Regions from separate parts of the Lactiplantibacillus koreensis genome, predicted to be linked through region 4. Evidence: predicted binding sites of a transcription regulator. Region 4 holds the regulator's gene; each other region holds the start of a gene.
The links. The regulator LexA, encoded in region 4, represses DNA repair genes until DNA is damaged. The targets are predictions, from matches to a motif close to CNAACANNTGTTNG.
Positions count from the first base shown of each region.

Region 1: dinB (DNA polymerase IV) is a predicted target of LexA. The motif match lies at 3,029-3,042, and genes of this name have one in related genera.
Region 2: ruvA (Holliday junction branch migration protein RuvA) is a predicted target of LexA. The motif match lies at 3,186-3,199, and genes of this name have one in related genera.
Region 3: C5Z25_RS08045 (ATP-dependent DNA helicase) is a predicted target of LexA. The motif match lies at 3,480-3,493, and genes of this name have one in related genera.

Region 1 is NZ_CP027190.1:543,287-548,551, reverse strand. Features, by position in the region: gene C5Z25_RS02810 (immunoglobulin-like domain-containing protein) at 1-2,948, shown strand, start outside; gene dinB (DNA polymerase IV) at 3,073-4,206, shown strand; gene C5Z25_RS02800 (DHH family phosphoesterase) at 4,298-5,254, shown strand; gene C5Z25_RS02795 (DEAD/DEAH box helicase) at 5,257-5,265, shown strand, end outside.
Region 2 is NZ_CP027190.1:553,092-558,356, forward strand. Features, by position in the region: gene tgt (tRNA guanosine(34) transglycosylase Tgt) at 1-384, opposite strand, end outside; gene queA (tRNA preQ1(34) S-adenosylmethionine ribosyltransferase-isomerase QueA) at 479-1,513, opposite strand; gene ruvB (Holliday junction branch migration DNA helicase RuvB) at 1,534-2,544, opposite strand; gene ruvA (Holliday junction branch migration protein RuvA) at 2,555-3,163, opposite strand; gene C5Z25_RS02840 (hypothetical protein) at 3,339-3,854, shown strand; gene C5Z25_RS02845 (YfhO family protein) at 3,874-5,265, opposite strand, start outside.
Region 3 is NZ_CP027190.1:1,676,087-1,681,351, forward strand. Features, by position in the region: gene C5Z25_RS08035 (sce7725 family protein) at 1-358, opposite strand, end outside; gene C5Z25_RS08040 (hypothetical protein) at 355-1,071, opposite strand; gene C5Z25_RS08045 (ATP-dependent DNA helicase) at 1,061-3,442, opposite strand; gene C5Z25_RS08050 (hypothetical protein) at 3,823-4,188, opposite strand; gene C5Z25_RS08055 (acetate/propionate family kinase) at 4,364-5,265, shown strand, end outside.
Region 4 is NZ_CP027190.1:294,555-299,819, reverse strand. Features, by position in the region: partial or broken gene C5Z25_RS01440 (hydroxymethylglutaryl-CoA synthase) at 1-400, shown strand, start outside; gene C5Z25_RS01435 (hypothetical protein) at 449-1,054, opposite strand; gene C5Z25_RS01430 (DNA alkylation repair protein) at 1,193-1,834, shown strand; gene lexA (transcriptional repressor LexA) at 1,870-2,502, opposite strand; gene C5Z25_RS01420 (DUF896 domain-containing protein) at 2,657-2,896, shown strand; gene C5Z25_RS01415 (YneF family protein) at 2,994-3,230, shown strand; gene C5Z25_RS01410 (lysophospholipid acyltransferase family protein) at 3,251-3,886, opposite strand; gene C5Z25_RS01405 (tRNA1(Val) (adenine(37)-N6)-methyltransferase) at 3,999-4,751, shown strand; gene C5Z25_RS01400 (GIY-YIG nuclease family protein) at 4,741-5,013, shown strand; gene C5Z25_RS01395 (D-2-hydroxyacid dehydrogenase) at 5,098-5,265, shown strand, end outside.

The sequences.
Region 1 (5,265 bases), 250 kb from region 4:
AAAATGGTGCGGACTGGTCACCGGCAACTAACTTTACCGGAACGGATGCTGCTGGTAATCAGTTGGATTATGCAGCAGTGACTGTCGATAATCCAGTCAAAACAACGCAGGCTGGAACTTATACGGTTACCTATTCGTACACGGATAGTCAAGGCAACGTTATGACCCCAGTAACGACACAGGTTACCGTCTTGGCACCGGCAAAAGCCTTTACTGTCAAAGATAGTACGTTAATTGCTGGCCCTAAGACCACGTGGTCAAAGGCCGATAATTTTGCTAGTGCTGGGTTAGCCGCCAATGGGACGACCATTACGGCAAGTAACGTCCAAGTGACTGGCACCGTTGATCCAACTAAAGCGGGCACTTATCAAGTAACGTATACCTATACCGATAGTTATCAGCAGACACAGACTGAAACGGCGACGATTACAGTGGTTGCTTCTCAGGCCAGTGTGACGGTCCCCGCTACGACTACCATTGAAAATGGGACTGATTGGTCACCAGCAACAGACTTTGTCGGGACCGATGTCACTGGTAAACCGTTAGATTACGCGTCAGTTTCAGTGGATAATCCAGTCAAAACAACGCAAGCTGGGACTTATACGGTGACTTATTCGTACACGGATAGTCAAGGCAACGTTAAGACTGGTACCACCAAAGTGACTGTCTTAGCGCCGGCCCAAGGGTTTACTGTAAAAAATAGTACCTTAATTGCGGGACCAAAAACGACTTGGACACAAGCCGATAATTTCGGTAATGCTGGCTTAGATGCGAATGGGACGGCGATTACATTGGCAGACGTGCAAGTGAGTGGCACGGTTGATCCAACTAAAGTGGGCACTTATCAAGTGACCTATACCTATACGGATAGTCATCAGCAGACGCAGACTGAGACGGTGACGATTACGGTGGTCGCTTCTAAAGCAAGTCTGACGGTGCCAACTGCTACTACCATTGAAAATGGTGCTGATTGGACACCAGCGACGAACTTTACCGGGACGGATGCCACGGGTCAATCGTTAGCCTACTCGGCAGTGACTGTCGATAATCCAGTTAAAGCCACACAAGCTGGGACGTATACGGTGACTTATTCGTATACCGACAGTCAAGGCAACGTTAAGATTGGCACGACTAAAGTGACGGTCTTAGCTCCAGCGCAAGGCGTTACCGTCAAAGATAGCACCTTAATTGCGGGACCTAAGACGACTTGGTCGGCGACGGATAATTTTGTTAGTGCGGGCTTAGATGCAAATGGCACGCCAATTACGTTTGCGGATGTCACGGTTCAAGGTCAAGTGAATCCGCTTAAAGCCGGTACTTATCAAATTAGTTATGTGTATGTGGACAGTCATCAGCAAAAGCGGGTTGCAACTGCGACCATTACAGTTGTGGCTTCTAAAGCCAGTATCACGGTGCCAACGACGGCCACGGTTGAGAACGGCTCGACATGGTCACCAGCCACTAACTTTGTTGGGACAGATGTGACCGGCAAGGCGTTGAACTATTCAGCAGTTTCGGTTGATAATCCGGTTAAAACCACGCAAGCTGGCACTTATAAGGTGACTTATCATTACACCGATAGCCAAGGTAACGTGCAAGCGGCGACGACAATTGTGACGGTGTTAGCGCCAGCTAAAGGCTTTACTGTGAAGAACCAGACACTCATCGCTGGCCCTAAGACAACCTGGTTACCAGCGGCTAACTTTGCCACGGCAGGGTTAGATGCCAATGGTCAAGCCATTACGTTGGCGGATTTGACTGTAACTGGTGCGGATCAAGTTAAAACGAATCAACCCGGCACTTATCAAGTGACCTATACCTATACGGATAGTCATCAGCAGACGCAGACTGAAACTGCGACGGTGACGGTCGTGGCTTCTAAAGCTAGCATCACTGTGCCGGCGACCGTGACCGTTGAAAATGGGGCTAGTTGGTCGCCACAAACTAATTTTGCCGGGACAACGATTACTGGGCAAGCACTAAGTTTTACGGCTGTCACGGTGGATAAGCAAATTAATACGCGTCAACCAGGAACGACAAAGGTGACCTACACGTATATCGATCGCCAAGGCAATGTGATTACGCAAGCGACTTATGTCACAGTGTTGGCGCCGGCACGGACTTTTACTGTTAATAACAGTACGGTAGTCGTCAATACGTCATGGGATAAGGCGATAAACTTTAACGGTGGGGTCGATGCCAATGGTCAAGCCATTACGTTGGCCGATGTGACCGTAACCGGTACGGTGGATACCACACAACCTGGACGTTATCAAGTGACGTATCGCTATACCGATAGTCATGGTCAAACGCAGACTAGTACGGCGATTATTACTGTCGTGGCGGCTTCAAAGCCGACCAAACCAGTGATCACAACGCCGTCAGCTAAGCCGCAGCCAAGTGTACCTGGTTCACAGGCACCGACCACTGGCAGCCAGGCGGGAAGTCCGGTTAGTCAGGTGACTAACCCAACCAGTGCGACAGCTGCTAGTGCAATTGCAACTAAAGCGCGTCAGCCTCGGTATCAAGCAAAGATGACGCCGACAGTAGCGACTAAACCAGTCACAACGGTGGCTAGGGATACTGCCACATCAACGGCAATTACTACCGAAAAATCGCAGGCACCAGTAGTGGTCGCTACGCCGACAATGGCAACTAAAACGCCACAAGTGACCTTAGCAACGGCACAAGCACAGGCTACCAAAGCGGTTGAAACAACCAAGGCTAAGGCAACTAAGGCAAAAACGACGAAGTCAGCCGGGACAGTGGCTCGAGCCAAGTCAACTACTGCACCTAAGACCAAGGCGGCTGCAATTGCTCAAACTAAGACTAAGTCAGCGACTAAGACGAGCGCAATTACAACGCATGGTGCAGTTATTACAGCAGCCGTAGTTGGCATTTTGGCAGTTATTAGTGGGTTAGCTTATTATTTCTTGAAACGGCATTGATTTTAAGATCAATTGTGTTAGGAGCTTGGGATTTTAAATCTCGGGCTCTTTTCATTACTAAGGGTTTCCTGATTGCGTTCAGAACACACGTTTGTGTATAATGAAGTGATTAGGAGGGGATCAGATGGCCACAGCAATTGTTGCAGCACCTATAAATATTGATACTAGTCGTAAAATTATTCATGTTGATATGGATGCTTTTTATGCGTCAATTGAAGAACGTGAGCAGCCGGCTTACCGTACACAGCCACTGGTTATCGCACATGATCCCCGTCAGACAGGTGGTCGTGGTGTGGTGACTACCGCTAATTATGTGGCACGTCAGTATGGCATTCATTCGGCCATGCCTGCCCAAAAAGCCTTAGAACTTTGTTCCAAAGCTGTGTTTAAGACACCTAATTTTCCGTTGTATCGCGAGGTGTCGGCCCAAATTCATGAAATCTTTCATGAATATACGGATATGGTTGAACCAATTGCTTTTGATGAAGCGTACTTGGACGTGACCATTAATAAGCCTGGTATCCATAGTGCGGTTCAATTGGCTCATCAGCTACAACGCGAGATTTGGCAGAAAACGCATTTAACTTGTTCAACGGGAATTTCCTACAATAAATTCATCGCTAAGTTGGCCTCGGATTATCGCAAGCCGGCCGGGGTAACCATTGTGTTACCTAACGATGCAACGGCTTTTCTGTTACGGGAGCCGATTGAAAAATTCCGGGGTGTCGGTAAAAAGACGGTGCCAAAGATGCATGATTTAGGGATTCGGACGGGACAGGATTTAGCGGCTCGAACTGAAATGGATTTAATTCAACATTTTGGTAAGCTCGGTTATATTTTGTATCGCCGGGTACGCGGGAGCGATGATCGGCCAGTGGAATATCAACGTGAACGCAAATCAATTGGTAAGGAACGGACTTTTGGACCGTTCTTGCAGACCCAAACGGAAGTCCGCGCCCATTTAAAACAGCTGGCTAAGTTAGTGACGGCGACGATGCAATCACACCAACGACATGGAAAAACTTTAGTCCTGAAATTACGTTATGGGGATTTTGTAACGATTACGAAGCGGCAGACGTTCACTGAGTTCTTACCCAATGATGCTGAAGTCTTTGATCAATATGCGGAAGAAATCTTTGATACCGTTGTTGATGAGCACTTTGATACCGGGATTCGACTATTAGGGATTACGTTAACTGGGCTAGCGCCCCTTGCATTTGAAAACTTAACGTTACCATTATATCCAGGTGATAATTAATTAATTTGGCGTGAGGGCAATTGTTCGGTATACTAAAGTACTGTGACACGAATTTGAGCCACCAGTAAATATTGGAATAGGAAGGATCATTATGACCGTCCAAACAGAAATTTTTAATTTAATTAAACAAGCAAAAACCATTATTATTCAACGCCATCAACGCCCTGATCCCGATGCTATCGGGAGCCAATTGGGATTGGCTGATATTATTAAGACCAGTTTTCCAACCAAACGAGTGTTAACTCCTGGTAAACAGTACCATGGTTTCGATTGGCTCGGCCAGATGGATGACATCACCGAAGCCGACTATGAAGGGGCCTTAGTCTTAGTTTTAGATACGGCTAATCAACCCCGGATTGATGGGGAGTTTTACAATAACGGTCAAACGTTAGTTAAGATTGACCATCATCCTAATGACGATGCTTTTGGTGACCCCCAATGGGTCGATGTCGATGCTTCTAGTACTAGTGAATTGGTCTATGAATTCTACGCTGCTTGTCAGGCAGAATTAACCTTAACGGCGAATGCCGCCCGGCTACTGTATGCGGGGATTGTTGGCGATACCGGTCGCTTTCTATATTCAGCGACGAAGCCTAGCACGATGCGGGCTGCGGCGGCTTTAATGGAAGCCGGCGCAGACGCAACTGCGGTTAATCGAATTGAAGATACCATCACGTTACCAGTGGCCCGGTTGTCAGCGTATGTTTATGAACATTTGACGCAACTGGATTCTGGTGCGGCTTATGTGATTTTAACGAATGATATTATGGCGTCTTTTGACATTGGTGATGCTAGTACTGCAGGCGTTGTGCCCTTACCCGGTCGGATTGATACGGTTAAAACTTGGGCCATCTTCTTACAACAAAAGGAAGGCGACTTCCGAATCAGATTACGGTCCAAAGGCCCCGCTATCAATGAATTGGCTAAAAATCATGGTGGTGGTGGTCATCCAATGGCGAGTGGTGCTAAAGCGCAAGATCAACAAGAAATTGAGCAAGTTGTGCGTGAACTCGACCAAGTTGCTCGTCAATATGAGAAAGAGGTTTAACTATGACCGCA
Region 2 (5,265 bases), 260 kb from region 4:
TAAAAACATCTTCGCCCCATTCAGATGATTCTTAAAATGCACGCCTTCTTCAGTAATATCTCGATTCTTAGCTAGCGAGAAGACTTGGAACCCACCGGAATCCGTTAAAATTCCCTTTTTCCAATTCATGAATTGATGTAAGCCACCCGCTTCTTTAACGATCTGTTCACCAGGTCGTAACCAGAGATGGTACGTATTCGATAGAATAATCCCCGCACCCATCGCATCTAATTCTTCAGGCGCGAGTGATTTCACACTCGCTAACGTCCCCACGGGCATAAACATTGGGGTTGGGAACGTGCCATGTGGCGTGATGATTTCGCCCAAACGGGCACCCGTATGTTTTTCTGTTTTAATTAATCGGTATTTAATTGCCGGTTCCATATAATTCCTCCGTTAATTGTTGCGTCAAACCATTAAGTCACGAAAGCGTCTGAGAGTTGCCCCAGACGCTGACTTTGCTGCAAAATACGCTTTTTTAATGAATAAACATGGCATCGCCAAAACTAAAGAAACGATACTTTTCATCAATGGCGTGTTGATACGCGTTTAAAATCATGTCCCGTCCCGTGAAAGCTGCGACTAGCATCACTAGGGTTGACTTTGGTAAATGGAAGTTCGTAATAAACGCATCGACCACTTGCCACTCATAACCAGGCTTGATGAAAATATCAGTCCAACCAGAATCAGCCTTAATCTCACCATGAAATTTCGTCCCAATCGTTTCAAGCGTTCGAATCGACGTCGTCCCGGTTGCAATAATCCGACCACCATTTTTTCGGACATCGTTTAACGTCTTAGCAGAAGCGGCATCTAGTTGATAGAATTCACTGTGCATTTTGTGATCTTCGATTTTATCTTCTTCAACCGGGCGGAACGTGCCTAGACCAACATGCAAGGTTAAATAAACTAACTTAATCCCTTTATCTTGCACCTTTTGTAAGAGTTCTTTCGTCCAATGTAAGCCTGCGGTTGGTGCTGCTGCTGACCCATTTTCCTTGGCATAGACAGTCTGATAACGATCTGGATCGTCTAATTTTTCTTTGATATATGGTGGTAATGGCGCTTCACCTAAAGCTTCCAGGATTTCCATAAAGATGCCATCGTAATGAAATTCAATCAAACGAATGCCATCTTCTTTTTCAGCTGTCACGGTCGCCGTTAATTGACCATCACCAAAAGAAATCACCGTACCAACATGGGCCCGCTTAGCGGGTTTCATTAAGGTTTCCCATTCGTCACCTTCAGTATTGTGTAATAACAAGACCTCCGCATGACCCCCAGTTTCGGGCTTAACGCCGTACAACCGTGCAGGCATGACCCGCGAGTTGTTCATAACCACGGCATCGCCGGGATTTAAGTCATCGATAATGTCATAAAAATGTTTATCTTGCATGACACCCGTTTGGCGATTCAAATCAAGCAACCGCGACGTATCGCGTTGTTTGATGGGCGTTTGGGCAATCAATTCATGTGGTAACTCATAATCAAAATCTTCAAGTGTTAAGCTCATCACTGGGACCTCTTATCTTTTTATTTAGTTTCGGGGAATGGGAACCCTAAATGTTGGTACCCTTTGATGGTGACGACTCGGCCACGTTGCGTCCGCTTTAAGAACCCAATTTGGAGTAAATAAGGCTCTACCACTTCTGCAATTGTATCCGTTTCTTCACCAATATTGGCCGCTAATGTCGCTAAGCCGACTGGACCACCATCGTAATATTCTAACATGGTACGCAATAATTTGTTATCCGTTTCATCTAAGCCGGCTTCATCGACCCGCAGATAGGTGAGCGATTGGCCGACAATCACATCATCAATCGCCGTTTGATCAGCGACTTCCGCAAAATCACGAATCCGCTTGAATAACCGGTTCGCAATCCGAGGCGTGCCCCGTGATCGCCGCGCAATCTCATGCGCACCAGAAGGCTTGATACTCGTTTGAAAAATAGCTGCCGTCCGTTTGACGATGTCTTCTAAGTCACTGACCGCATAATAAGCCATATGCTCAACAATTCCAAACCGATCGCGCAGTGGCGCTGACAACATGCCAGCTCGCGTTGTCGCCCCGATTAACGTAAATGGTGGCAACGGGAAATGCACGGGATGTGCCGTCGGGCCTTGACCAACGACAATATCAACATAGAAGTCTTCCATTGCTGAATAGAGCATTTCTTCCACAATCTTAGGCAACCGATGGATTTCGTCAATGAATAAAATATCACCAGGTTCGAGTTCATTTAACAAAGCCACTAAATCGCCGGGTTTTTCAATCGCCGGGCCACTGGTTGTCCGGATATTAACCGCCATTTCGTTAGCAATGACCATTGCTAAGGTCGTCTTACCTAGACCAGGTGGCCCATATAATAAGACGTGATCTAACGATTCTTCTCGTTTTTGGGCCGCTTCAATATACACACTAAGTTCATGTTTAACCCGATCTTGACCAATGTATTGGGCTAACCGTTGCGGACGCAGCGACTTTTCTAAAGAAGCTTCGGTGGCATCCGTTTTGTCCCCCGATAATAAGTTGTCGTCGTCCATTCAATCCCTCCTACTTCGTCAATAACCGTAATCCTTCACTCAATAAGTCGTTGGTATCCACAGTTTCAGTTTGGCTAAAGTCTTCTAAAGCCTTGGTAATCTTTTTGACCTCACGCTGTGAATAACCCAAGGCAGTTAAGGCGGCTAACGCATCTGCTAGTGCACCTGCATCCGCTGTTGTCGCAACATCCAGCTCAGTCTGTCCAGTAACATCGACGTTCAAGTCGTTTAACTTTCCTTTTAAATCTAGAACAATCTGTTGGGCTGTCTTCTTACCGACCCCGGGAAAACTCGTCAAATAAGTCGCATTTTCCTGATTGATGGCTTGAATCAACCCCGAATGATCATTGTTCGCTAAAATCGCCAATGCTGACTTCGGCCCAATGCCAGAAACCCCCAAAAGCTTTTCAAATAACGCCTTTTCGTCGGCATCATAAAATCCGAACAACGACATGGCGCTCTCGCTGACTGCCTGATGGATGTACATCTTAACGGGTTCAGATGCGACTTGATAACGATACGGATTGGCCGTCAACACTTTATACCCGATGCCCGCCACTTCAATCACGACAAAGCTGGGGGTCACATCGGTAATTTGGCCGAAAAAATATTCATACACGGTTGTTAAGCTCCTTTAAAATAAAACGTATGTTTGCTTGCTAAATTGTACCACAATTACGTGGTCGCTTAATACCGCTAGTCTTTCAAATGCAAATTAGTCAAAATCTGTCTGACTAGACTTGCCGAATCGCGTCAAAACATGCTATGCTCAGGACCTCAGGAGGTTATTTTCTATGCAATTAAATCCTTTTACCGCCGTCTTACCCAGTGCGACTGGCTTAACAAAATTAAAAAATAGCACCACACCCTGGACAGCCGCCGATGAACACATCCAAACAGGTGCCAGTTATTATTGGTACGAACTGACTCAAAATGGCATTCATCAATGGCGTCTCATCGCCCAATGGCCGGATGATGTCACCGTCACCACCATGGTTCCGGGACCGATAAATACCGTGCTCTATCCGCAACAACCCGTCATTGAAATGTTAATTGATGATTGGGTCGGTCATTTTCCTAAAGCCTTTGAACTAACCGATGCGGCGGGTATCACCCACCGGCTCTGGCAGATTACCGATGCCGACGTCAATGCCGACATTACGACAGCTATGGCCCCCGTTGAACCTCGGCAGACTTGGTTAACCACCACCAGCACACCGTTAGTCATGCTAGTTACCGACCAAGAATGGGCCAAATTCAAGACGCCCGTCACCATTCCAGACCATTTCATTAATCTACTCAAAGTTTAACTGACAAGACCGATGGCACCTAGCGTCGGTCTTTTTTGCACCACCAATGCCAGCTAAGCCACCCCACTAGCCCGACACTAATTACCCCACTAAGGACACTTAACCACAGTCCCAGCCTTAACCCTGGCGTCCGATAAGTCAATTTAATGACGTGTTTGCCAGCCGCTAAGTTGGCCCCAACAAAGGCTTTATTGACTACTTGAGTGGCGGTCGTGTGACCATCTACTTGTAACTGCCATCCGGTTGAATATGGGATACTCGTCGTTAACACGGTGGGCTTAGTCGTCGTGGTGGTCCCGGTCACCTGATTAGCGCTAACCTTTAAGTGCGCTAACCCTTGGCGTTGTAATTTTTGCGTTTGCCGAGTATAACTTTTACCGAACGGCACGGCGACTAATTCAGCCTGCTTGAACTTTAAGCCTTGGACCTGCGTAAAGTTTAAGGTAATGACTTTGCGCGCATGAGTGCTGTACCCCAAATTGATGACTGCTGATTTCCGGGGCTCATAATCAGACATGTTGGTCGTCCCTAATTGACTAAAGCTAGCAAGATTATCCGTCGTTTGCGCCGTCAACGTATAACCACTGGCACTTAAATTGCCTTTTAAGCCATCCCGCAACCGATTGATTTGATCAATTTTAGTATTGGGGCGGGCCATTAGCGTACTAGTCTGCTGACTAACCGTCATAGCATGTTGAATCGAGGACCGTTGATAAGTGATGCCTTTTAAGACCAAATAAAGTTCCGTATGCCGATATTTTTTCGGCTGCTTAATCGTTAATTTGACCGGTAAAGCATGACCTTGAACATCACTGGTTAACGCAGTCAAACCGTTTTGATTGGCCGCTTGGTTTTGAGTAACTATTTTTTGATTAGCCGCTACTAAGGCCAATACTTTTTTGGTTGGCATGGTCATCCCAGTTGCCGGAGCCAAGCTTTGACGTTGTTCCGGCGTTAACATGATGGTCGTCGCTGGCAACTTCGATAAAATATTATTCGAACTACCAGTTGCATGTTGATTGCGATAAATGATTACTTTATCCGTCGAATCTAACGTCGTCGTATCATCGGTTTGGGCCGTATAAGCCACTGCTTGACTTCGAGACCGTGGTCGGACTGTCGTGACACCCTTCGCTGGTGTCGTCGTTAAGGCGCCTTGTAGTAGCGCTTGTTCTCGGTCAACCGCTGATAAGCGATCAAAAGCCGTCGTTGTCAATTGTTGCGTCTGCGTATACACCAGCGGTAACGCGCTTTTAGATGCTAACAGCACCGTGCCCGTATGATTACTCAACCCATATACAAATTGATCGGCGTAAATTTTAGGCAAGCCTTTAGCCGTCTTAACGACCCGATAACCAGCCGGTAGGGCTTGCCCTTTCAACTGATCTTCGCGAACAAACAGATAGCGCAC
Region 3 (5,265 bases), 1.1 Mb from region 4:
ACGGATAGTTGGGCGCAATCGAGAGGCTCGTCTGACCAGGCGTAGTGGTTAAAAAATCCGCACTAAAATCTGCCGCTAAAATGGCGCTTGGATGATAAAATGGGGCACTGGTGAGGTCTGGTAAGGGATACAACCTAGTGTGATTCAAGCCGTAAACACTCACTTGGGGGTTGGCAATGACACTAAAGGGTTGTTTCGCTGCTAACAAGACCTGGACCGTTTGTTGGAGTTCCTTGGAATCGCGAACGGGTTCAATTATAGGAATGATATGCGGGCCCAGCTGCTGGTTTTCACATAGCGCTTTTAAAGCTAGCAAGTCATACATCCGACCGCGCAGATAAGGATAATAAGTTGTCATAAGCGATCCGCTAAGTTGGGCTGTGTTAAGGCATGCAACTTTAATTGCAGCGCTTGATACTCAGAATTCCGAGCATCTAGTTCGGTTTGAAGGGCAGTAACAGCTTCGGTCTGGAGGTCGGTGACGAACCGATCATAGAGATTTTGATCAGGGTGATAGATATCGTAGCCGACTTGGGCCCGTTGTTTAAGCGCTTTGAAAAGTTGGTCATCAGAATACAAGGCCAGGCCTTTTTTGACTCGTTTGGCTTTATCGACTTCACGAAATAAGGAAGCAATGAAATGACTCGTCAGCGGGCCAGCGTCAACTTGTAATGGTTGATGCTGGGCCTTTTTAGCAATGGTTAAAAAGCCCGGGGTTGTTAGCGGTGCGGGCGCTAAGTCCAAGGCGCGTTGGTCAAAGGCCCGATAAATGAGGACCCCAATATGCGCCGGAATTTCGGCGGCAACTTCATCGTAAAGCTTTTTGGGCAGCACGAAATAATTATAGTTACCAATAAAGGATAATTTGGCTTTGGAATGAAAATCAGCTTTGGTCACTTTTAGTTCGTAACAGCGCCATTCAACCTGCCCATCGGCCAGTTGTTGATAGCTCAAGGTGTCGACAATGCCCTGATCAGCTGGCATTGAAACTTCTTCAACCACGTAGGCCCCTTGGTCGAGGCAGTAATGGTAAAGGGTGCTTTCTAATTGACGGGTTAATTTAGTTTTCATGTGTGTGGTCTCCCTGAGTGGTTTGCCAAAAATTAGCAATCGTGGCGGTGAGTTGTGGGACAGATTGGATCCGTTGGAAATATTGCCAGTGCGGTGGAAATAGCTCAGTATAGCGCCGGCTGGCAAAGCGTTGATCCAGTAACAAAATAATGCCGGTATCATGGCTACTGCGAATCAGTCGTCCCGCTGCTTGCAACACATTATTCATGCCGGGTAGCTGATAAGCGTAGGCAAAGCCGTTACCGTTGTTATGGTCATAGTAGTCGCGAATCAGATTCGTTTCGGCACTTAGTCCGGGCAGGCCGACACTAACGATAGCGACCCCAATTAAGCGGTCACCGCGTAAGTCAATGCCTTCAGAGAAGATGCCACCCAAAACGCAAAAGCCAACTAACGTTTCAGTCGCTTCGGCTTTAAATTGGGCTAAAAAAGTGGTCCGAGCGGTCGCGTCCATGCCCGTCGTTTGGGCGGTCGTTTGGATGTCCGGGTAAGCTAATTCAAAAGCGGCTTTCAGCTGACTGAGATAACCATATGATGGGAAGAAAATCAGATAGTTGCCTGTTTTAGCGGTCACTAAGGCATGCAGACTTGCGATAATGGCGGCCTCGCTATGCGCACGTTCATGGTAAGTGGTTTGGACGTACTGTGTGACCAGAATTGCTTGATGTTTAGGCGGAAATGGTGAAGGTAATTGATAGGCGAGGCTGTTAGCTTGCCCGCCCAACACGTCTTGATAGTAGGTCATAGGTGATAAAGTCGCTGAAAATAAGACGGCACCAGCACCTAGGCTTAGCGATTGGTCTAAAAAATCACTCGGATCGAGGCAAAGTTCCTTAACCGTGATATGATGCCCGTCACGGACAAGCCGTGTCTGATAACTACCATCGTATAAATCGCCGATTTTAACAAAAGTGAGACTTGCAAAAAAATAATCACGAACGGCATTTAAGAGCTCGGATGGTGATTGCTGTTGAAGCCAATCACTGACGAATTCATTGAAAGTGCGCAACGTCTTTAATAATTTTTCAGGTGGTTCTATCGCAATTTGTGAGGTGACGTCATCAGCTAAGAGCACTTTGTTGAGGCGAGTAAAGGACCGTTGCACTTTTTTTAATGCCTGTTGTAAGTCGTCGCTAGCTTGGGATTTGTCCGGTAAGGCTAACTTTAATAAAGCCGCGATGGGTTGGTCACTGATGGTCGCTGAATACATATCACGGGCGCGACTAACTAGATTATGGACTTCGTCGACTAAGAAAAAGGTGTTTTCATCGGACTCACTGAAGAAGCGTTGTAAATAAACTAAGGGATCGAATAGATAGTTGTAGTCACAAATAATGACATCACAAAATAGGGCCGCGTCCAGTGAAAATTCAAACGGGTCCAACGTGTGTTTCCTGGCATAAGTTTCAATAACGGGACGAGTCAATTGATCTTCGTGCGTTAATAAATCCTTTAAGGCCGGCTTTAGTCGATCGTAGTAGCCCAGCATGAAGGGATTCTCTTCTGGTGGCACGTCGCGTTCTTCTGGAAACTGAATCTGATCTTTAGCCGTTAAGGTGATGCTTTTTAAGGTTAACCCATCGTGGCTCATTAAAGTCACTGCATCTTCAGCGACGTGGCGCGTGCTTTGCTTGGCTGTTAGATAAAATAAGCGTTCGATGGTATCTTCACCTAAAGCCTTAATTGCTGGAAATAGGGTAGAAATAGTTTTACCGGTTCCCGTGGGTGCCTCGACGAAAAGGCGCTTTTGTAAGCGAATGGCTTTGTAAACAGCGACAGCTAATTCCCGTTGACCCGTCCGATAGGCAGGAAATGGAAAGGGCAGTGACTTGATTGAAGCATTGCGCTGGTCGCGTAAATCAGCCCGCAAGGTTAGCCAATAGTTGTATTCAGTAATCAACGTTTTAAAGAAGGTCGCCAGTTCAGCGCGGGTCAAGATACGTTGAGTTTTAGTGATTTTTTCATTAATAACTTGAAAGTAAGTGAGTTGTAATGTGACCTGGTCGATTGCTGGATGGTCTTGTAAGAAGAGGTAGCCATAAACTTGAACTTGGCCCCAATATAAATCCCGAGTGTTATCAGTTAAGTCGTCGTAGGCTTGATCGGAAGTTTTGATTTCTTCAATTAGAGTACCAGCATCCGTGGTCTGAATGCCATCGGCGCGACCTGAAATTAAGTAGTCGGTGCCCGCCATTGTCACAGTTTTTTTAAGATAAACCTCGCTTTGATAATCCACCGATCGACTACTTTGCAGTTGCCGATGAATCTTTGCACCAGCGAGGGCGGTGTTTTGACTATTTTTAATTTCGTTCAAGTCGCCTTTACGCAGGACGAACTCAACGAGTTGACGAATCCCAATTTTAGTCGCCATACGCAACGCCTTTCTGATTTTGATTGGCTTTAATTATAAAACAGACGTTCGCTTTCGGCAAGAGTGCGCCAAAAGGTGGTCAGCCACCGAGCATAGCTACGCCAGACCTCTGATGCGCCCTAGGCATCGGAGGTCTGGCGTAGCTAAGCCCAGGTAGTTGCCTTTTGAAGCACGTTTCGTCTATCAAAATAGTCAAAGTTCCTCTGATGCGCCCTAGGCATCGGAGGTCTGGCGTAGCTAAGCCCAGGTAGTTGCCTTTTGAAGCACGTTTCGGCTATCAAAATAGTAGTCGAGCCTTTAAAAAATACATGAAAGATTATCGCCACCACAAACAGACCTTCATCTAGCGACAAAGGTCTGACTAATTTTAAGGCATACTCTTATTGATACCAACGACTTCGCCGCCGTTTCATGACTTGACCAAGGTTGAAGCCGTAACTCACAATGCCAGCCATGACAACGGTGGCAATGATGGCACCTAGCCAAGTGTAAGGTGTGCTGAAGTAAGCGGCATAGCCGGTACATAAGCTAATCAAGCTAATCGTGCTTATTAACAGCCAGAAAGGTGTGGGCTTAAAGAAGATGAGCCCTGCTAAGAATAAGATTGCGGCTGTTACAGTGGCTTCAACACTTAGGCGGGTACCGAACTGGGTCAGGAGGGCGATGACTAATAAGCCAGCGCCCACGACTAATAAGACGGTTGCGAATAAGTTACTGATGCTCCAATGAAAAGGTTGCTTTGCCATCTCAATCCCCTCGCTTTCGTTAAGGCTATTATACCGTAGCCGTTGCGGGGGCAAAAATAATATGCGTCAGTAGGTGAACAAAATGGTGCCATTTTCAACGTGCTATTGAAAGCGTATCCATAATTGGTTACACTAACAGTATGCACACTTGATGATGGATGGAGGAAATCGCATAATGGCAAAAGTATTAGCAATTAATGCTGGTAGTTCGACTTTGAAATGGAAGTTGTTTAATTTACCAGCTGAAACGGTCATCGCTTCTGGAATGGTGGACCGGTTAGGCTTACCTAATTCAGTTTTTGAGATTAAAAAGGCGGACGGGGTGAAGTATTCAGAGACGAAACCCAAGATTGATGTTCATGAAGCCGCCGCCATGGTTTTGACGCGGTTAAAGAGTGACGGCATTCTAGCACATTTGAGTGAAATTACTGGGGTCGGTCATCGAATCGTCGCCGGTGGGGAAGAATTCAAAGATTCAGTAATTATTACCCCAACGACGTTAAAACAAATTAAGGCATTATCCGAATATGCGCCGTTACACAATCCAACGCAAGCTTATTATATTGAAGTTTTTCAGCAATTATTGCCAAAGACGGTCCAAGTGGCGGTCTTTGACACCTCACTATATGCGACGATGCCGGCAGTAAATTATCTCTATAGTATTCCTTATGACTATTATCAAAAATTTGGTGCGCGTAAATATGGCGCCCACGGAACGAGTCATCGCTACGTCGCCCATCGCACGGCGGAACTTTTAGACAAGCCGTTAGCTGACTTGAAGCTAATCACGTTGCATTTAGGTTCTGGTGCTTCGATTACGGCCTTCGATCATGGTAAGGCGGTTGATACGTCGATGGGCTTTACCCCATTGGCAGGAATAACCATGAGTACCCGTTCTGGTGATATTGACGCATCGTTGATCCCTTACTTAATGCGTCATTTAGGCATTACGGACGTGCAGGACTTTATTGATATTTTGAATAATAAATCCGGTCTACTAGGGATTTCTGGCTTATCACCAGATATGCGAGACTTAGATGAAACTAAACATGACCGGCCACGTTCCGAACTCGCCTT
Region 4 (5,265 bases):
CGCCTTATTAACCCATTTTGAGGCTGCTCGAGCTTTAAATCGACAAGTGGGTAACCTGTATACCGGGTCCCTATATTTAAGTCTATTGTCTTTGTTAGTATCAGATGCCAATTTGCAAGCTGATGACTTAATTGGGCTCTTTAGCTATGGTTCAGGTGCTGAAGGTGAATTCTATACTGGTCGGTTGCAGGCCAATTACCAACATGGTTTAGATTTAGGATTGCCCCAACGATTGGCTCGGCGGCAACGGGTGGCTGTTGCGACATATGAGGACCTGTTTACACATCAATTACAATGGCAAGCTGCGGATCAGACTATCGATTATGCAACTGATCCACATCGCTTTGTCTTAACCGGTCAGAAACAAGAGCAACGACAATATCGTGATCAACGGGTTTAAAAAAACATCATTGTAGTTAGCAATAACTGGCTACAATGATGTTTTTACTTATTTTTGTAATTGATTAATAATGATTTTGCCGTCTTTAACACTCAATAGGGTATTATCAGGTTGTTCTGGTTGCATGAGACGAATAGTATAACCTGCTGCTAAGTTTTTTTGAATTGAACTCGAGAGTGTTTGAAAATTTGTCGTAATCGTTGTCCGAGCTTTTTGGTTTTTATCCGGATATTTTTGAATTGTTTTTAATGATTGAACGTAGTCTTTATTTGTTGGGTTGACGGTAAAGGTTTTTGTTGTTCGGTCTAAAGTGACAGTACCAATCGTATGATAATTTGATTTTAATTGTTTGAGAATGTTGTTTTCTTTCAGTTTAATCGTAGCCGCCGCTTTTTTAGTGGTGTCTTCATTAAAAACGGCATGTGACGAACTGAGTTTTGCTGAGCTCTGACTAGCTGACGAATTTGATTGGGCGGCGGTAGCTTGATTGTGGGACCAAAATGGTAGCTTATAAACAGCATAACCAATTGTGAGAGCACTAATTACGGCGATGATTGCAAAGGTTTTCCAACCACCGCCAGTTTGACGAGCGGCAAAGATTGAAAAGATGGCCATTGTGAAAACTAGCAAGCCAATAATGGCTAGAAATAACATGTCAACAACTCCCTGTATAAAATTAGTGTAACCATTATACCATTCAACCAGCGTTCAACCCATTAAGATTAGATCAGCTGAGAAAAAAATCAGCATTAATATTAAATAAGTTAGTAAGCAACTTGAGGGGGAAACAGCATGCCAGATTTATTTTTACCGGTTCAACCGGCGAATCAAGCAGCGATGGCGGGCTATATGCGACATCAATTCAAATTTTTAGGTGTGCGAGCGAGTGAACGACGGCAATTAACGCAGCCATATCTTAAAGCTAGTCAAACATTGACATCAACTGAGCTACAGGATTGGCTAGTATTTTATTATGAGCAACCTTTTCGAGAGTATCACTATGTTGCGATTGATTTGGCTTTAGCAAATGTACGTCGCTTAACACCAAGTCAGTATGAGTGGTGTAGGCAACAGGTGACACACAATGCCTGGTGGGATAGCGTTGATAGCTGGCGTAAGTTGTTGGCGACTTACATTGAGCAACAGCAGGCATTGCCAGAATTGGGGCCAGCATATATACAAGCATCAGATTTTTGGCTTCGGCGGGTAGGTATTATCCTACAATTGGGACGCCGTCAAATGACCGATCAGGCCTATTTGACGACGGCGATTCTAACTAATCGAACTGATGATGAATTTTTTATTCAAAAAGCGATTGGTTGGGCATTGCGAGATTATAGCAAAACCAATCCGGCTTGGGTGACGCAATTTATTGCGGCACACGCATTATCACCACTAGTGATACGTGAAGGCAGTAAATATTTACCCAAATAAAAGACCGGCAACCAACGTCACCGGTCGATAAAAGCTTATTGATAGAGCATGTCGCGATATAATCCAACTACTTTACCCAAGACAGCAACGTTGGTTAAAATAATTGGTGCCATCGCATCATTTTCTGGTTGTAGCCGATAATGATCAGCTTCTTTAAAGAATCGTTTGCAAGTAGCTTCATTTTCGTCGGTCATTGCAATGATAATGTCTCCATTGTCGGCGGCTGTTTGCCGGCGCACGATGACTTGGTCACCGTTTAAGATGCCGATGTTAATCATACTTTCACCACGAATGGTGAGCATGAATAAATCGCCACCGAAAGTTTCCAAATCTTTTGGAATTGGGAAATAGTCAGTCGCTTCCTGAACCGCCAAGATTGGTTGTCCAGCGGCCACTGTGCCAAGCATTGGAATTTGATGGGGGGTGGTTTCGACCCCTAAAGCTTCAAAACCAGCTGCGGTTACTTCAATGGCACGTGGCTTTGTGGGATCTTTTTCAATTAACCCTTTTTTCTCCAACCGAGAAATGTGACCATGGACCGTTGATGTTGAAGATAGTGACACGGCTTCGCCAATTTCGCGGACAGTTGGCGGATAACCTTTTTCATTGACGCGTTCATAAATAAAACGTAGAACGGCCATTTGTTTGCTTTCTGATGTTTTACTCATCTTGGCACCTCATTTTTTATTTTCATAGTTATTATGTCAATTGTAGCATAGCTTTTAGTGGCTTTCAAACAAATGTTCGGTTGACAAACCCTGAGAATTGATTTAAGGTCAAAAATCGTGTATTCTATTCTTGCTTTTGAAAGGAGTGAGTGGATTGATTTCAAAAGAGCTACTTGCCCGGATTAATGAATTGGCACACAAAGCCAAGGCAGAAGGGTTAACTGAGCTGGAAGCGGCTGAACGCCAAGAATTACGTGAAAAATATTTAAAAGAATTTCGGGCCGGATTCCGGCAACAAGTTGAAATGTTACAAGTTTATGATAAAGATGGTCAAGAAGTGACTCCTGAAAAGGTTCGCCAGGTTCAACGTGATCGGGGCTTACGCGACGATTAAGCGCTTCAAGGAAGATTTGTCAATTGACAAATTTTCCTTTTCTTTTATAAGTAATTTGTGTAGACTAGTTTAATGAATACGGTAATAAAGGAGGGGAATGACTGTGTCTACTGGTATTTGGATCTTAATCGTGCTTGTTGGTGTTTTAGTTGGGATTACTGGTGGTTTCTTTGGTGCGCGGCACTACATGCAAAACTACTTAAAACAAAATCCACCAATTAGTGAAGAAATGTTGCGCAGCATGATGATGCAAATGGGTCAACGCCCATCCGAAAAGAAATTGCATCAAATGCTTAACTCAATGAAGGCTTCGGCTAAAAATGACAGCAAATAAGTGCTAATAAAAAACACGCCTTAGTTGGCGTGTTTTTTTTCGGCTGGATCGATGTAATGAAAATTTGGATTAATTTTTTTATCGAGGTCATCAAAAGCGGTAAGCATTTGAGTTTCGATTTGCTTCTGACCAGCTTCATCAAGCTTTAACTTACGATCAACATAGATGGGCTTGCCAAAGCGGACCGTGATGCGACGCCGACTAAACAAACGTCCGAAAGTTAATGGTCCTTGATAGACCGTGGGAATGAGGGGGACACCAGCCATTTTAGCAATGACGGTTGCGCCACCTTTGAGTTCCTGAGAATGCCGAGTCCCAGAAGGAAACATGATTAACGATAGTTGACCACTACGTAGAAATTTGACCGGGGTTTTAATCGCTGATGGTCCTGGATGTTGGCGATTGACAGGAAACGCATTGGCCTTAGTTAAAATTGTGCGTAAAATCGGATTTTTAAAAAGTTCTTCTTTAGCCATGAAGCTAAATTGCATGGGGCTACCCGCTAGTGCATATAACAACGGGTCAAACCATGAGCGGTGGGGCCCAACTAGAATATAGGCACCTTGCGGTAAGTTTTCGCGACCTTGGTAGTGGGTATTGCCATTAATGATGGCAACTAACCCCCGTACCAGTCCCCGCATAAATGAATAAAACATCGCAAACTTCCTTTCGATTGGTTATTGGTCATAGTATGACCAATAATCTTAATTTCTGCAAGCAAATTATGGTATGCTGACACTGATATTTTTTTGAAAGTAGGCTATTTGGATGACGACGGTCCCATTACGCGCTGATGAGCGCATTGATCAATTATATAGTAAAGATATTCAAATTATTCAAAGTTCACAAGTGTTTTCTTTTTCATTAGATGCGGTTTTACTGGGGGCTTTTGCGCAAGTACCGCGTAGTGCTAAAACGCTGACAGTTGATTTGTGCGCTGGCAATGGTGCGGTGGGCTTATTTGTGAGTCAACAAACTAACGGTGCAATCGTTGAAGTTGAATTGCAACCCCGACTTGCGGATATGGCACAGCGGAGTATTGAACTGAACCAACTCACTGATCGCATGACAGTGTTGAATCAGGATTTATTGACAGTGACGACAAAAATCGCCAAAGATTCAGTTGATGTGGTATTATGCAATCCACCGTACTTTAAAGATCAGCCTCAAAGTCAAAAGAATCCCAATCCACATTTAGCAATTGCCCGCCATGAAATTTCAGCTAATTTGGATCAAATTTTAATGGTGACTAGTGGCTTACTTAAAATGACGGGCAAAGCGTATTTTGTACATCGGCCAGATCGGCTAGATGAGTTATTCCAAGCAATGGCGCAGCATCGATTAGCACCGAAACGAATTCGTTTTGTACATCCTAAGGCTGATCGTGAAGCTAATATGGTGTTAGTTGAAATGATTAAGGATGGCCGTTCAAATGGCGTTCGAATCTTGCCACCAGTAGTTGTTTACCAAGCAGACGGGACGTATGGAGACGAGGTGCGGCAGTTACTTTATGGCAACTAAAGTTTACTATTTTTATGTATTGTTGTGTGCAGATCAAACGTTGTACGGGGGCTTTACTGATGATTTGGAGCGCCGGTTAGCGACGCATAATGCAGGCAAAGGGGCTAAATACACCCGGGCCAAAACACGCCGTCCGTTAAAAATGATCTATCACGAGTGTTTTGCAGATAAGTCGTCAGCTTTAAAGGCTGAATATGCGTTTAAACATCAACCTAGAATGGCTAAGTTACGGTATTTAGCAGCACATGGTGTGGAAATTTAACAAAGTTTTCATAAATAGTCATTCTATTTCTGACATTTACTGTTATAATATTTAATGTATCAATATATAGGAGGAATTTTTGTAATGAAAATTATTGCATATGCTGTACGTGATGACGAACGTCCATTCTTTAAGACTTGGATGGAAGAACATCCCGATGTTGAAGTTAAGTTAGTCCCAGACTTACTTGACGAAAAGACTGCCGAATTGGCTAAGGGCTTTGATGGTGCCGATGTATACCAACAAAAGGAT